DNA from 4 places in the Pseudoalteromonas sp. HL-AS1 genome. Region 1 is predicted to be linked to each of the others. Evidence: predicted binding sites of a transcription regulator. Region 1 holds the regulator's gene; each other region holds the start of a gene.

Region 1 (4,221 bases):
AGTGCAGGAAATACGCCCGGTAACCCCATGCCAGTAGGTTGATGACATGCAGCACAATTAGCCATATATACTTGTTCGCCTAAAGTCATTAACTCTTCTTTTGGGAGGGTTTTATCAAGTAATGCGGCATCTGCTAATGCTGCTTTTTGTTTAGCCTGCTTTGCATCTGCAAGCCATGTTTTAAAATCAGCCTCAGATTTAGCGACCACCACAACGGGCATAAAGCCATGGTCTTTACCACACAACTCAGCACATTGGCCTCGGTAAGTACCTTCTTCGTTTATGTTCGTCCATGTTTCGTTTATAAAGCCGGGGTTAGCATCTTTTTTAACTGCAAAATCAGGTACCCACCAAGAGTGAATAACATCGTCAGAAGTCATTAAAAATCGTACTTTTTGATTTATTGGCAGTACAAGAGGCTTATCAACCTCAAGTAAGTAGTTAGGATTTTTATCTGCAAGATTCGCGATTTCATCTTGCGGGGTAGATAAAATAGAGTAGAACTCTACATCTTCACCCATATATTCATAATGCCATTTCCATTGCGAACCCGTAATTTTAATAGTGAGATCAGCTTTGCTGGCATCTTCCATTGCAATTAGGGTTTTAGTGGCTGGTACTGCCATAGCAATTAAAATAACAAACGGAATTGCAGTCCAAAGTATTTCTACTTTAGTGCTTTCGTGAAATTGGGCAGGTACAGCCCCTTTAGATTTACGGTGATGAATAAGTGCCCAAAACATAATTGCGAACACTATCACCCCAATCACACAACATATTATAAATATGGTCATGTGCAGCTGATATACATTATTGCTTATATCGGTTACGCCTTTGCGCATATTGTATTGGCTGTTAGCCAAAACTGGGTGCGAAAAAACACATAATATAAGCCACAAGGTAGAGGTCAGTTTACCCATGTGACGGCTCCTTTGATGCTATTGCGAATGCAAAGCGAAGAGGCATACGGCTTAAACGCCAATTCGTTATTTTTATTTTTTTAGCCAATCTTATTTAATATTGATTGGTTTTGCTGCGCCAACAACGAGTTTATGTATATTGTGTGTTCTCAAAACTAAAAAGCTGTGAGTTATTATTAGCTCAGCACATTAACAATTAGCTAAAAAACGAACAACAAGCAAGTTTTAGTATAAAAAACAATCAGGTGATATTGAATAATTAATAAAAAATCGGTAATCAACTGGGCAACAGAAAGTTCAAAATATGAGCAAAACAAAGGGGTTTAACGCATTCGGAGGGGGAAAATATAAGTGCAAAAAAGTTTACAGCTTAAATAGTCAGTGGGCTGTTTACGCCCTATTTTTAGTACAAATTTTAAAACAAAAATGCGTACTAGTTAGTACGCATTTATAAAACTGCTTGTTTAAAAGCTATTTTTAAAGTCACATCCAATCAGCGTTTCTTATAACGCCAACGGCTAAGCCTTCAATATTAAAAGACTCATTCTCAAGATCTACTTCAATAGAGTCAAAATCGTCGTTTTCAGCATGAAGTAATACTTTACGACCCGCTTTCTCAAGACGTTTTACAGTTACGTCTTCGTCTAGGCGGGCAACAACAACTTGTCCGTTTTCAGCGGTTTGAGTACGATGTACAGCAAGTAAATCACCATCCATAATACCAATATCTTTCATGCTCATACCGTTAACGCGTAGTAAAAAATCTGCAGCCGGTTTAAACATTAATGGATCGATTTTGCAGTGACTTTCAACGTGCTCTTGCGCCAAAATAGGTGAACCAGCAGCAACACGCCCTATAAGCGGTAAACCTAATTGTTCTGGCTCTTCTTCTTCAATTAATTGAATACCACGGCTTGCACCTGGTTTCATTTTAATTGCGCCTTTTTTAGCAAGTGCTTTTAAATGTTCTTCAGCAGCATTGGCACTTTTAAAACCTAATGTTTGCGCTATTTCAGCACGTGTAGGAGGCATACCAGTGTCTTTAATAAAAACTTTAATTAGTTCGAGTATTTGAGCTTGGCGGTTCGTTAATGGTCGCATACAACTGGTTTTCCATACAGTACATTTAACTGTGAGTATATACAGTTAAATAAAAATCGCAAATTTAAATTAAGCCTTAAAATAGCTAAAGTAATTTCACTTGTGTACATTTTAGGGATATAACTAAAGCTAAGTTTATAAATGATTAAAAATGCAAAGGAGACATTATGAGTATTTGGTACCAGCCCATCACCTTAGAGCTGTGCAAGCAGTTAGAACAAGGCATTAATGGCCAAGGAACATTAATGAAAACTATGGGGATAGAAGTCACAGAAATTGGCGATGATTATTTGGTTGCCACAATGCCGGCAATTCCTGAGCATCATAACCCAATGGGCATGGTTCACGGCGGTGCTAACGTTGTACTTGCCGAAACAGTTGCCAGCTATGCCGCTAACTTTGTTGTCGATTTTACTAAATTTTACTGTGTAGGGCAGGAAATTAGCGCAAGTCATTTAAAAGCATCTCGCAACGGCACTTTAACAGCAACGGCTAGAGCGTTTCATATTGGCAAACGTAGTTCAGTATGGGAAATAAAAATTACAAATAGCCGCAATGAGCTGTGCTGCGTATCAAAAATGACCGCAGCAGTCGTAGAGCGAAGATAGTTACTTTTCGATTGGGTAAATGGTAATTTCCATACCCGCACCAATCGCAGATATACGCAATAATGTATCTGCATCTAAGGCTTGATTAAAGCACTTAGGAGAAGTCCCTGATTCAAAACCAATATCAAACGTTCTACGTGAACAGCTTAACCATTGCTTTAGCGCATTACGCGAACACGATTCAATAAGCTCACATATATGGTTTATGGCTTTATCAGGTGTGCTCACCTCACCTGTAGCTTCAATACGCGCTAGTTGACGGTATTCGTCTTTGTCATAATGTAAAATCGTCGCGACTTTTTTCAAGTCCGCCACTAGCAAACTAATATCTTGCTTTGATTCAAGCTCAAGATCTACATTTAAAAATTGAATTTCCGACATCGTTTCGTATTTATCCTCTAATAATTTCATTGCAAACTTTAACGCAGTTTTACCGTTATACCAAATCAACTATGCTCTATTAACCACTTTATATGGATATTTCGCAGCTTTTAAGTATTTTTTAGCATTTAAAGCTAGCTGGATATCAAATATTCAGCTCAATTAAACAGATAAGTCATGTTAGGAATTTAAGTGTAATCTTTTTTATTTTTAAATGATTACAGTAAGCTATAGTTTAAACTGCGACAAAATGTCGCAGTAACTTATCCTATTAATGTAATAAACTAGCCTCTAAAAATAATAAGACTAAAACATGAATAAAAAAATATTTAAACATGCTCGCAAGTTACATAAATGGTTAGGTTATTTATTAGCACTACAAATTTTAGCATGGTTACTAGGTGGTTTAATTATGAGTGCAATCCCTCTTGATAAAGTTCATGGGGAGCATCTTGCAACACGTACTCTTAATAACCCATTTACGCAGGCTGATTATGTTGCCTCCCTTGACGATATTGCCTCTCAGGTGGTTAATCCAACACAAATAATTTTTGAGAACTTCTTAACTACACCACTTATTACTGTCTTTAGTAATAACGAGCAGCAAAGCTTCAATGGCATAACAGGCCGACCATTTGAACCGCCAACTAAAATACAAATTACCGCAAATGCTAAAGCACACTTACTTATTGACGCTCAAGTAACAAGCGCTGTACTACTAAAGCTAGGTACGCGGGAAGTCGGATATAAAACCAATGTTTGGCAGGTCCAATTTGACGACACCTTTAACACAACACTGTACTTGTCAGAAAATAACGGCAAAGTTGTCACCGTTCGCAGCACGCTATGGCGAATATTCGACTTTTTTTGGATGTTACATATTATGGATTACGATGAGCGAGAGAATTTTAATAATCCACTACTTATTAGCTTTTCAGCAACTAGCGTACTTTTTTGTTTGAGTGGAATATTATTACTTATACAAAATATACGACTAAAACGATTTATCCGAATTAAAAATAAGAATAAATCAAAGTAGTCATATTGGTTTTTGAGAGCTAGCGCCCACTTATCAAAGAGTAAATAAGCCTAGGGCTTATTTTATTCCAAGTGCTTAAATCGACTCAAATGTCGCTTTAACATTTCGTTTTCGAAAATCAACTCATCACGCTCATCCAGCAATTGTAAAACTAAAGCTATTGCCGACCAAT
Region 2 (4,221 bases), 1.0 Mb from region 1:
AATACGTACACGAACACCTTCACGGCTAGTAATAATTTCATCTGGCACAAAACAATCCGAGCCAATAGAGTTACGAACAACAGCTAAGTACGATACCACTTTAACGCCTTTAGGCTGATAATCCGCAACGGCTTTCATAAAGCCAGCAACAGAAGCTGCGCCGCCTTTATCACGGCTCATGCCTGCCATATAACCGCCTACTTTTAAATCTGCACCGCCTGTATCGTATACAAGCCCCTTACCTACAAACATAAGTGTGCGAGTAATTTCGCCCTCTGGTACATATTCAAGCTTAACAACACGTGGGTGATGGCGCTCAACTGCATACGATGCGCGAGCAACTGTACTCAGCATTGGGTAGTTTTTATCAATAGCTGCAATATCGTCAATTACGTCAACCGCAATGTTTGAGCCTTTAAATAAATCAACACAGTAATCTGCAAAGCGTGGTGGAGCCATACGCTCAGGTTCAGTACCACACAGGTCACGCGCTGCATATTGGCCTGCTGCAATTGCATTAACAGCTTTAATCGTTTGCTCGCTTGCGCCAACTAAACCAATCTGTGTAATAGGTTCAATGCTTTCACCGTGATATTCACGCGCTTCTAATGGCTGCCATAAGGCTTGGCAAGCGCCTAAATAAGCAACTTCTAAAGCATGCTGATAACGGCTATCGCCATTTAAATTTGGTAAAAATAATGCAGGGTTAACACTGCCCGACGCTTTTGCTTCGTTAATTGCTAATTTAGCAGCATCAAAATAACGACGCACGTCGTCGTAATCTCTATTTAACGGACCGGTTGGCGCAAGTACAACGCGCTTGTTTTCAATTACTAATAAAGTAACTTGCTTACCGATGCGAGAATCTACGTTTGCTTGAGCTAAAATAGCATCACGTAATGAGTTATTTGGTAACTGAGAAAAGTCATTACTAATAATAATAAGCGCATCATGAGATGTGCATTCAAGGCTTGCACTAACCGCTTGAGGGTATGCCATAAATAAGGTCCTGTTAGAAAACATAAGCCCCTATTATCGTCGATTTATATATTGAAGACCAGCAAGGAGCGATGAGCTAATCACATAACCTATCAATAAATGGCAACTTGGAGTTACAGGCTTTACAGCTTAATCGAGAATACTAAGTTGGAAGTTTTGTTCTGGCTCGTTTTTAATCCCAACGCCTAAGCCAAGTAATCTTACAGGCTGTTGTAGCCCTCGCTGGTAGGCCTTAGTAAGTAGTTGAACAAATATTTCTGTATTTAGCTCGTGATATACCTGATCGGCTGAGGTCACTACAAAATTTGCAAACTTCACCTTAACACTCAATTTATTAATACGATTTTGTAACTGCTGTTTATTAAGCCTTAAAACTAATTCCTCTAACAACCTTGGCAGCTCATCTAAGCACTCCTGTAAACTCGTTTTGTTGTACTCGTAGGTATGTTCAACACTCAGCGATTTTCTTATGCGATCTGTGGATACTTTACCAACATACTCACCTGCACATTTTTGATAAAGCGACACACCAAAATTACCCACATGTTGCTGCATCCAGTTAATGCCTTTTTCACGTACATCCTTGCCGGTATATAAGCCTTTTAAATTTAGCTTTTCGAGCGTTACTTTGCCCACTCCTGGAATTTTCCCCAGCGGTAATTGCGCTAAAAAGTCATCAACCTCATCAGGCAAAACGACAAATTGACCATTCGGTTTATTTTCGTCACTGGCTATTTTAGCAATAAATTTAATCGGTGCAATACCAGCTGATGCAGTGAGCCCTGTAGCATTGTAAATATCGGCTCTTATTTGCTGTGCAATAAGTGTGGCACTGCCTTTACAAGCGGTGCTGTCTGTTACATCTAGATAGGCTTCGTCTAAAGAAAGAGGTTCAATTAAGTCTGTGTAGTGTCTAAATACTTCACGTATTTGGTTTGAAGCTTCTTTGTATACAGCCATGCGCCCTGGGACAATAACTAAATCGGGGCATAATTGTTTAGCATGATAGTTCGACATAGCCGATCGTACGCCATACTCTCTAGCTATATAGTTAGCGGTTGAGAGCACGCCTCGTCGGCTATTGCCTCCAATAGCAAGCGGTACACATGCAAGTTTTGGATTATCTCGCATTTCTACTGCTGCATAAAAGCAATCCATATCTATGTGAATAAACTTTTTCATCACTACTATAACGACTGGTTATTTATACAGTCATTATTATAGAATCAAATGTGATAAGCAAGCCTAGGGCCTGTTTATCTTTCGAGGTTAAGTTTGCAGCAGTATATTTGGTATTTAGACAAGGCAGAGCCTATGTAGTGTGGTTATTCCCCATAAATAGGCGATAACGTAGCACAAATGCCAAACATACGCTGCCCGAAGGGTTCTGCCTAGGGGCAATTTACTCTTTGTTGCTCGGTTTTTACTTAGCCCACTAGGTACAAACCTCGCGCCGCGATTAAATAGCCCCTAGATTGAACAAATTTTAATCCTGAAAGGTCAACAGGCCCTAGTTAGCGATTAAAAAAAGCGCTTATTACCTTCTTGCTCTTTATAACCACGTAGCCAATACATAACCTCAAATAAAAATCCTGCCAACATTAAAATGATAGCGCCAGATTCATTCCCCATCGCGTAACAGGTAAAAGAGGCTATAAAAACCAAACAAGCTAAGGCCCAATTAATTATATTCTGCATATTTTTACCTTTGTGTGTTTTTGTGTGTCTGTGTAATTTAACTGTAGACCTAAAATTAAACAGGTACAATCATCTTATAAAAAAACATGCCATTAATTACCTTGAGCTCGTAACACCATGTTGATAATCTAAGTACTTTAAAAATCAAGGGCCAATAAATAATGCAAACGTTTAAAGATCAGCACCCTATTCATACCGATATCACCGTAGCATGGGCTGATATGGATGCGCTACAACACGTAAATAATGTAGTGTATTTACGTTACTTTGAAATAGCCCGGATCGACTTTTTAAATAAAATAAATCTGTTCGATACAATAAGCCCAAACGGTGTGGGCCCAGTAATCAGCGAAAATAACGTTCGCTATAAACGCCCAGTAACTTTTCCCGACACACTCACTGTAGGCGTTACAATTACAGATCTTAAAACAGATCGCTTTACCATGAACTACACCGTTTACAGCCATGCACAAAAAGCAATAACGACTACGGGTGCATCTAAAGTTGTAATGTTTGATTTTACCACAGGGCAAAAAGCCCCAATCTCCGAGCCTCTTTTATCGGCTTTAATCAGCCATGCTCAAAACTAATTTAGTTAAGGAATTTTTATGCAATACAACCCACTAGGTAGCAGTGGCGTAAACGTATCTCGAGTGTGCCTAGGGAGTATGACTTGGGGTAAACAAAATACTCAAAGCGACGCTGATGAACAAATAGCCTACGCGCTCGAGCAAGGCGTAAACTTTATTGATACAGCCGAAATGTATGCTGTGCCTCCTTCGCCAGAGACCTATGGTAAAACCGAGGAAATTATTGGCAATTGGCTATCGCGTAATCAGCAAAAGCGCAGCGAAGTGGTACTAGCTACAAAAATTGCAGGCAATGGATTATCGTGGGTACGTGATGGCGGCAATATTACTCGCCAAACAGTAATAGAAGCCGTAGATGATTCACTTAAGCGACTTCAAACAGACTACATTGATTTATATCAACTACATTGGCCAAACCGCTCTACCCCTCACTTTGGCAGACAATGGCCCGGCACTCTTAAATTTACCGACGTAAATACACAAGAGCAACAAGCTAGTATGCTTGATATTCTAGAAGGCCTTAATGAATGTGTTAAAGCAGGTAAAATTAAGCACTGCGGTTTATCTGACGATACGCCATGGGGTATAAGCCAGTTCTTAAGTTTGGCCAAAGAGCATAACTTACCGCGTATGGTATCTATTCAAAATGAGTTTAGCTTAGCGCACGCTAAAGACTGGCCGTATTTAATAGAACAATGTGTACACGAAGATATTGCCTACTTACCGTGGTCGCCTTTAGCAGCCGGTTTATTAACGGGTAAATACCTAAACGGTGCTCGCCCTGAAGGCTCTCGTTGGACCTTCATGCAGCGTAACGGTATTTTTAGAGATACACCCAATGCAGAGCAAGCCACTAAGCAGTATGTTGAGCTGGCTCATGCAAACAATATTACTCCAGCACAACTAGCCTTAGCATGGTGTAACCAAGTAGATG
Region 3 (4,221 bases), 920 kb from region 1:
GGATAGCAATTGGCTTGGTGATTGGTGCTTGGTTAAACTATTTGTTAGTTGCACCGAGATTACGTGTTTACACTGAAAAAGCAAATGACTCTATAACCATCCCAGATTACTTTTCAAATCGCTTCAATGATAAATCCAACCTATTACGTGTTGTATCAGCTGTGGTAATTATTGTTTTCTTTACTCTTTATACTTCATCTGGTGTTGTCGCTGGTGGTAAATTGTTTGAAAGCTCATTTGGTTTAACTTATGAGATGGGTTTATACATTACAACGGGCGTAGTTGTTTTATATACCTTGTTTGGTGGTTTTTTAGCTGTCAGCTTAACTGACTTTGTGCAAGGTTGTATTATGTTCATTGCACTTATTCTAGTACCAACGGTTGCATACTCTTTGCTTGAACAACCTTTAGAATCAACTTTACATAGCGTAAATCCAGATATGCTTAACTGGATTGGTGCAGGTTCTGCATTAGGTATTATTTCTGCAATGGCTTGGGGTTTAGGTTATTTTGGCCAACCACATATCATTGTTCGTTTTATGTCGGTGCGTAGTGTTAAAGATATGCCTAAAGCACGCCGTATTGGTATGACATGGATGATTGTTGCTGCCATTGGTGCTGTTGGTACTGGTATATTTGGTGCAGCTTATACTTATGAGAACAACATTGTAGTTGAAGATCCTGAAACAATTTTCTTAATTCTTTCTGAGTTGCTGTTCCACCCACTTATTGCTGGCTTTTTACTTGCTGCAATTTTGGCTGCGATTATGAGTACTATCTCATCTCAATTATTGGTTAGTTCAAGTTCATTAACAGAAGATTTCTATAAAACATTCTTACGTAAAGATGCCAGTGATAAAGAGCTAGTTGCTGTTGGCCGTATTAGTGTTGCCGTAGTTGCTATGTTCGCTATTTATTTGGCTTACGATAGAGATAGCTCTATTTTAGACCTAGTAAGTAATGCGTGGGCTGGCTTTGGTGCTGCGTTTGGACCACTTGTATTGTTTAGCCTTTATTGGAAACGCATGAACTTTGCTGGTGCGTTAGCTGGTATGTTAGTAGGCGCATTTACTGTGCTAATTTGGATATATGGACCATTTACTATCAATGGTGAAAGCTTAAGTAGCTTTATGTACGAAATAGTACCTGGCTTTATTTTAGCGAGTATTGCAATTGTTGTTGTTAGCTTAGTAACAAAAGAGCCAGAGCAAAACATCACTGCTTTATTTGATGAAGTAGAAAAAGAGCTTTAATTAGCAATTACTACTTATTTTAAAGTGAGTAGTAATTAATACCAATCCGCAATAATACTTAATCATTTTGCGGGGCTAAACGTGTTGCTACCGGCGTTAAAAAATTCTCATTTAGTACAACTAAATATCGAATTTTTGCCTAGCTATCAACACGTTTTTCCACCCTCAAAGAGATCACTTAATTAAGCGAATTGGTATAATAAAAAAGGGAGCAACTTAGTTGCTCCCTTTTTTATTTAGTTTGTCCCGTTCGAGGAGGGAACATTCTATGAATTAACTTACTTTTTTATCGTTGTTATCTTCAATTGATGCAACGTTATCTGACTTTTTACTTTTTGCTGGCGCTTTGGTAACAACTGGATCTTTGCCGCCCTTTAATATGGTCATAAAGTCATCTTTGCTTTTCGCTATTTCTAAAGCAAGTGATTCAATTTGTTGCTCACTAAGCGGTACGTCTACCTTTTCTAGCATTAGCTCAAGTGATTCTGCTATATCGAGCATCTTATCATAAGCATCAGCTTCTTTTTTGGTAGTAAACGTCATACGCTCGACTCCGTTTCGTTCTACAACATATTTAACAACAACAGCCATGATTTCTCCTGCAAAATTGCTTGGCACCGTGGTTTGTAAAAACCATTAGATTACTGTTTTTATGTACAGTAATGGTTTGGGCGTAAATTTGCAAGCGCGAAGTATTAATTTTTAGGTGTCTTAAATTTGACAAAAAACGGTAACTTTACTTTAGTTAAGCAATCACTTGTTGTACCAGCTGCATTTTCAGGATTTCGGATCATAGTGATAATGCGTTTAGGTACACTTTAAATGATGAGCTTTTCAGTTCCTTACTTTTTGGTTTTCCTGAGCAATATTCAAAATTAAGAAAAGAAGAATAGGGACAAGTTTGATGAAAACGTTAAAAAATTTATTCATAATAAGCTTATTATGCTTACTACCCGCGACTACCGCGTATGCACAATTATCAGAAGTAACTAAGCAAATGCCTCAAGTTGAGACAATTAGTATAAATAATGCCGATGCAGAGAAGCTTGCTAAGTTACCTGGTATAGGTAAGAAAAAAGCGCAGGCAATAGTGGACTTCCGTGAAGAAAACGGCGAATTTAAAAGCGTCAGTGATTTATCGCAAGTTAAAGGAATTGGTAAAAAACTATTAGCCAAATTAGAGGGGAAAATTTCACTTTAATAGCAGTAGATAACAATCAGGGCGCTATGCGCCCTGATTAAATTGTTTTAATGCATCGCTTAAGTGTTTTTTAGCAAAGTTGATTTCAATAGGTGTTGTTAAAAGTGGGTAGCACAATCCGCCGAGTATCAAAAACGGGATTAATATCCAACCTTTAAATACTGTGAATATTAAAAATAGTGGACTTAGTAATATTAATTTAATAATACGTAGTAACACTTTATCAGTTGGCGATAACATACTTAAAGAAAGTGCTATTACGTCCTGACGCTTGCGTACCTTTAGGTGCTTAAGCTCATCTAATTGGCTTGAAAAAAATGTGAACATATCAAATCGACTTTTTAATTAATAAACGGCCAATAACTATAATAAATAGTGTTAGTGAGAAAATCCCAAATATAATTTCCATCCAAGCAGGCATGCTCAAACCAACAAATTGCCAATCTATATTTCCACAATCCCCGGTCGCCTGAAAAAAGCTAGGTATCCATTCATGTAACGGCATAAACGATGGGAAGTTTGGTTCAAACTCACAGCTAAATGCAAAAGGGTCCGTGGTGGTTTGCATATCAATATGCTCGCGAGCAATTAAATATCCCCAAACACTCGATACACCCCAAATTACATACGCTAATATACGAACTGCTTTGCTCTGTGGTTTAGTCGAACCTACAATTCCTGCGCCTAATAGACCCAGTACGGCTGTACGTTGATATATGCACATTATGCAAGGCGCCAATCCCATTTGGTATTGAAAGAAAAGGGCGGTCACTTCAAGTAAAAAAACGATAGCTGTAAATAAAAGCCACGGGGTACGTTGGGTGGGTAATTGCGCAAGCCAGTTCATAAAAATTCCGCGTTTAAATAAGACGTTAGATTATGACCTAGGATAAAGTATGCGGCAACAAAAAGGAAAAAAAAGCTACCGAAGTCGCTTTTTATAAGATGAAATTTTTGACCACTCAATGCAGCCTCAGCAGAGGCTACATGACGCTCGACTTAGTTCCCATTGATACATAAGCTTAGTTATATCGCTTACTTATACAACATTGGTACATTGCCTAATCAATTCTTTAAAGTTGCGGTTAGAACGCTCTGTTGCATAGGTGTTCCTTTTTAATGTACTTATGTGTTTTAAGTTGATTCAGCTAGGTATGGTGTAAATAAAAAACACCAATAATTACAATGTACCTACAATGAATATTGCTCTGTATATTTATACATTGTAGCTATATTAGAAAAACCTAAATTTTATTATTTATTAATCTTTAATTTCTACTCATTTGCTTATTAATATACCTGACTTTACTTGTTAGTTATGCTTCCTCTGGTACAATCAGTCAGTTATTCGTGTAAAACGATGAGTGTTGATTAATTCGAGTGGGAACTGGATGAGAATTTTTAAAGCGAAAAGCCCAGCAGGATTTGCTGAAGAATATATAGTTGAATCTATTTGGAACGGCGATTTCCCTCCAGGTTCAATTCTACCTGCCGAGCGAGAACTTTCAGAGTTAATTGGTGTAACAAGAACGACCTTGAGAGAAGTATTACAGCGTTTAGCACGTGATGGTTGGTTAACAATTCAGCATGGTAAACCAACAAAAGTAAATAACTTTTGGGAAACGTCTGGCTTAAACATTCTTGAAACATTAGCGCGCTTAGATGAAGACAAGATGCCAGAGCTGACAGATCAGCTTTTATCTGCACGTACTAATATTAGTGCTATTTATACACGTGCTGCAATTAAGTTAAATCCTGAACGCGTGA
Region 4 (4,221 bases), 1.3 Mb from region 1:
ACGTTGCTAATGTGGGTTAAGTTAGCGCTTAAGTTATTTTCGCGAGAATTTCGCCGTGGTGAGCTAACAGTTATAAGCGCAGCTATCGCCCTTGCTGTTTTAACCGTGCTTACACTGTCTATGGTTACTGAGCGAATAGGGCAAAGTATTGCGCAAAAAAGCAGTGCTTTTATTGCAGCAGACCGTGTACTTGCAAGCGATCATGTTCTCGACACTGCTTTTATTACTAAAGCACAGAGCCAAAATTTAAAAACGGCGCAAATGGTGTACTTCGACACTATGTTGTTTGCCGATGATGAAATGCAGTTTAGCTCAGTAAAAGCGGCATCTAATGCGTACCCGTTAAAAGGGCAGTTAAAAGTTAAGGATACCTTAACAGGTGAAACTAAGGTTGCTAATAGCGGACCAACGCCTGGTAATGTGTGGCTAAGTGAATCAGTATTTTACAGTTTAAATATTGATATAGGCGCGCAAGTAGAGCTTGGCGCTGCATTATTTAATGTTTCAAAAGTTATTGTAGAAGAGCCCGATGCGCCATTTAATGTATTTTCGAGCAGCCGTCGCGTGCTTATTAATATTGACGATGTGGCAAAAACCGAAGTTGTGCAGCCAGGTAGTCGTGTTTATTATCGCCAACTTTATGCAGGTAGTGAGGCTGACATAAATAGCTTTTACGAGTGGCTTAAACCACAAATGAAAGAAAACCAACAATGGTACGGCGTTAAAGACCGTCAATCACCTATTTCAAATAGTTTAAACCGTGCAGAGAGCTTTTTATTACTTGCCGGCCTATTAGGTATTATTTTAGCCGCAGTGGCTATAGCCGTTTCAGCAAAACGTTATTGTGAACGACAATACGACCCAGTAGCGATGATGAAAACGCTAGGCGGTAGCCGTTCAATGATCCGCAAAATATACATGCTCCATTTATTGCTTGTATGTGCAATGGCGGTAAGTATTGGGCTGTTAATTGGTTATGGCTTGCAAGAAATAGCAACAAGTTACTTATCGAAAAGTATGGGCACAGAGCTACCTTTAGGTGGTTTTAAACCTTGGCTGGTGGCTATAAGCACTGGCGTAATTTGTGCTGTTATGTTTTCTATTAAACCGTTATTTGATTTATTTGATATTCCACCGCTTAGAGTGCTGCGCCGTAACTTAGGTGACAAGTTGGCAGTAAGTCGTGTGCATTTAGGCATGAGTGCGCTAACTGTTTTTTTATTAATGTGGTTATTTAGTAACAACATAAAAATAACGCTTATTTTGTTTGCCTCAACGCTTGCGCTAATTGGTGTGTTGTTTTTGATATCTAAATTAATATTTGGTGGCGGTCGAAAATTAGGGCTTAAGCCAGGTAACAGTTGGTCGCTTGCAATTGCATCTATTCAAAAGCGTGCAAATGTGAACGCGGTACAGTTAATTAGTTTTTCGTTAGCGATTAAATTACTGCTGTTTTTAGTGGTACTTAAAAACGACATGATATCTGATTGGCAGTCGCAACTTCCTGCCGATGCGCCTAATGCGTTTTTAGTTAATATTACGCAAAATGAGCTTGAGCCAATTAATGAATATTTAGCTCAAAAAGATATTCAAGTATCAGAGTTTTATCCCACTATTCGTGGGCGCGTAAATGCGGTGAATGGCGAGTTGGTAGCACGTTCAGTATCGCTGCAAGACAACGAGAAAAAAGACGAAGAAGCACGTGCAGGTATTGGCCGCGAGCTAAATCTTACATGGCTTAAAGATGTGCCTGACCAAAATGAAGTAACACAAGGCACGTGGTTTGGTGAAAATGCGATGGCTGAAGCCTCAGTAGAGGAGTCGATGCTTGAGCGTTTAGATGTTGAGATAGGCGATACGCTTACATTTTTAATTGGTTCGCAGTCGTTCGACGCTAAAATCACCAGTGTGCGCAAAGTAAATTGGGCCACGCTTAAACCTAACTTTTTTATTATTTTAAGTCCTGATGTACTTGCAGATTTTCCCGCAACGTATATTTCGTCGGTACGTATAAATCCAGATCAAAAACGTGACTTTAGCCAGTTATTACGTACTTACCCTACTATTACAGCGATTGATATTGATAACTTTGTTAAGCAAATACAAACAACTATTTCGCAAGTATCGCTCGCCATTGGCTTTGTACTTGCAATTGTTGTGCTGTGTGGCGCGCTTGTACTTATATCGCAAGTGCAAGCTAGTTTAGGTGAGCGTATGCAAGAAATTGTAATACTTAGAACGCTTGGCGCTAAAAGCCGATTAATTAAAAACGCGACCCTGTATGAGTTTTTATTACTAGGCGGTTTAGCTGGCTTAGTTGCCGCATTTTTTAGTGATATAGCGCTTTTAATTGTGCAGCAACAAATGTTTGATTTAGCAGGTAAGTTACACCCACATATATGGATTATTGGGCCGGTAGCTGGCGGCGTATTTGTGGCAGGTTTAGGTTATTTAATGATTGCCCGAAAACTTAAACAAAACACCCAAGGATTAGTGCGTGCCCTAGGGTAAGCTTAAACTAACATGCTCCTGTAAATGCCCACCTAGTACGTGGGCATTTTTGTTTTTCTTTGTACTGGTAATTTATACAGTGCTCTGGCATTATTGGCGTAATTTAAAAATAATAACAATGGAGCGCTGTTTGGCCATCATTTTAGGGATCGATCCTGGTTCACGTTTGACCGGATATGGTGTTGTTGCCCATCAAGGTTCTAAATTTACATACTTAGGCAGTGGCTGTATTAAGCTAGCCGATCATCCTTTTCCGATTAGGCTTAAAATGATCTACCAAGGCATTACACAGCTTATTGAGCAGTTTTCGCCAGAAACTTTTGCCATTGAAAAAGTATTTATGGCGCACAACCCCGATTCAGCTTTAAAACTAGGTCAAGCTAGAGGCGCTGCGATTGTTGGCGCTGCGATGGCCGACTTACCCGTATTTGAATACTCAGCTAGGCAAATTAAGCAAGCAGTAGTAGGTAACGGTGGCGCAGATAAAACACAAGTGCAGCACATGGTAAAAAATATTTTAAAACTACCCGGTACGCCACAGGCCGATGCAGCGGATGCACTCGCTATTGCGATTTGCCACGCCCACTCAGAACAAAATTTAATTAAACTAGCGGGCAGCGCAAGCAAAACCGTTAGAGGACGTTTAAGGAAATAATTATGATAGGCCGCTTAAATGGTATTTTAGTCGAAAAACAGCCACCAGAAATATTACTCGAAGTAAGTGGTGTAGGTTACGAAGTACAAATGCCGATGACCTGTTTTTACGATTTACCAAAAATTGGTGAAAATGCGATTGTTTACACTCACTTTGTAGTGCGTGAAGATGCTCAACTATTGTTTGGTTTTAACAATAAAGTTGAACGTGCCTTGTTTAGAGAGCTATTAAAAGCAAATGGCGTAGGGCCAAAACTTGGCTTAGCTATTTTATCGGGCATGTCGGCAAAACAATTTGTAAGTTGTGTAAATAACGAAGACTCAACATCGCTTGTTAAATTACCCGGTGTAGGTAAAAAAACAGCCGAGCGTTTAGTACTCGAAATGAAAGACAGGCTAAAAGATTGGGGTAATGATTTATTTACGCCATTTAGCGACAGCGCAGTAATAGAGCCAATGAGCGATGCGACAATTGCTAATAATGCAGCGGATGATGCCGTATCGGCACTGCTTGCATTAGGTTATAAATTGCCACAAGCTCAAAAAGCAGTAAAATCGATAAGTAAACCCGATATGTCTACTGAGGTTCTTATTAGAGAATCTTTAAAATCTATGTTGTGAGTAACCCATGATTGAAGCGGATCGCTTAATTGATGCGACTGAAAAAACAAATGAAGACTCTATAGATCGTGCAATCAGACCAAAACTTTTAGCCGACTACAGAGGCCAGCCTCATGTTAAGCAGCAAATGGAAATTTTTATTGAAGCTGCCCGAACCCGTGGTGAAGCGCTCGATCATTTATTAATATTTGGCCCACCTGGGCTTGGTAAAACCACGCTTGCAAATATTGTAGCCAATGAATTACACGTAAGTATTAAAACAACATCAGGCCCTGTACTTGAAAAAGCAGGCGATTTAGCTGCTCTACTTACTAATTTAGAAGAGGGCGACGTACTTTTTATCGATGAAATACACAGGCTAAGCCCGCAAGTTGAAGAAATACTGTATCCCGCAATGGAAGACTACCAGCTTGATATAATGATTGGTGAAGGCCC

What was found. Region 1 encodes LexA, which represses DNA repair genes until DNA is damaged. Its sites were predicted from a motif close to TACTGTATNNNNATACAGTA; they were not measured.
Region 2: a site for LexA is predicted at 2,194-2,213, ahead of dinB (DNA polymerase IV). Genes of this name have one in related genera too.
Region 3: a site for LexA is predicted at 1,896-1,915, ahead of RB214_RS11820 (YebG family protein). Genes of this name have one in related genera too.
Region 4: a site for LexA is predicted at 2,574-2,593, ahead of ruvC (crossover junction endodeoxyribonuclease RuvC). Genes of this name have one in related genera too.

The regions. Positions count from the first base shown of each region.
Region 1 covers NZ_CP133569.1:3,470,767-3,474,987, forward strand. Annotated here, with positions in the region: gene coxB (cytochrome c oxidase subunit II) at 1-920, opposite strand, end outside; gene lexA (transcriptional repressor LexA) at 1,404-2,021, opposite strand; gene RB214_RS16145 (PaaI family thioesterase) at 2,189-2,629, shown strand; gene RB214_RS16150 (hypothetical protein) at 2,630-3,010, opposite strand; gene RB214_RS16155 (hypothetical protein) at 3,324-4,049, shown strand; gene RB214_RS16160 (chaperone modulator CbpM) at 4,112-4,221, opposite strand, start outside.
Region 2 covers NZ_CP133569.1:802,018-806,238, reverse strand. Annotated here, with positions in the region: gene RB214_RS03790 (leucyl aminopeptidase family protein) at 1-999, opposite strand, end outside; gene dinB (DNA polymerase IV) at 1,129-2,181, opposite strand; gene RB214_RS03780 (hypothetical protein) at 2,521-2,697, opposite strand; gene RB214_RS03775 (thioesterase family protein) at 2,859-3,287, shown strand; gene RB214_RS03770 (aldo/keto reductase) at 3,306-4,221, shown strand, end outside.
Region 3 covers NZ_CP133569.1:2,545,801-2,550,021, reverse strand. Annotated here, with positions in the region: gene putP (sodium/proline symporter PutP) at 1-1,253, shown strand, start outside; gene RB214_RS11820 (YebG family protein) at 1,527-1,844, opposite strand; gene RB214_RS11815 (ComEA family DNA-binding protein) at 2,158-2,454, shown strand; gene RB214_RS11810 (DUF6170 family protein) at 2,479-2,781, opposite strand; gene dsbB (disulfide bond formation protein DsbB) at 2,783-3,301, opposite strand; gene fadR (fatty acid metabolism transcriptional regulator FadR) at 3,846-4,221, shown strand, end outside.
Region 4 covers NZ_CP133569.1:2,190,051-2,194,271, reverse strand. Annotated here, with positions in the region: gene RB214_RS10195 (ABC transporter ATP-binding protein) at 1-20, shown strand, start outside; gene RB214_RS10190 (FtsX-like permease family protein) at 10-2,511, shown strand; gene ruvC (crossover junction endodeoxyribonuclease RuvC) at 2,642-3,166, shown strand; gene ruvA (Holliday junction branch migration protein RuvA) at 3,169-3,786, shown strand; gene ruvB (Holliday junction branch migration DNA helicase RuvB) at 3,794-4,221, shown strand, end outside.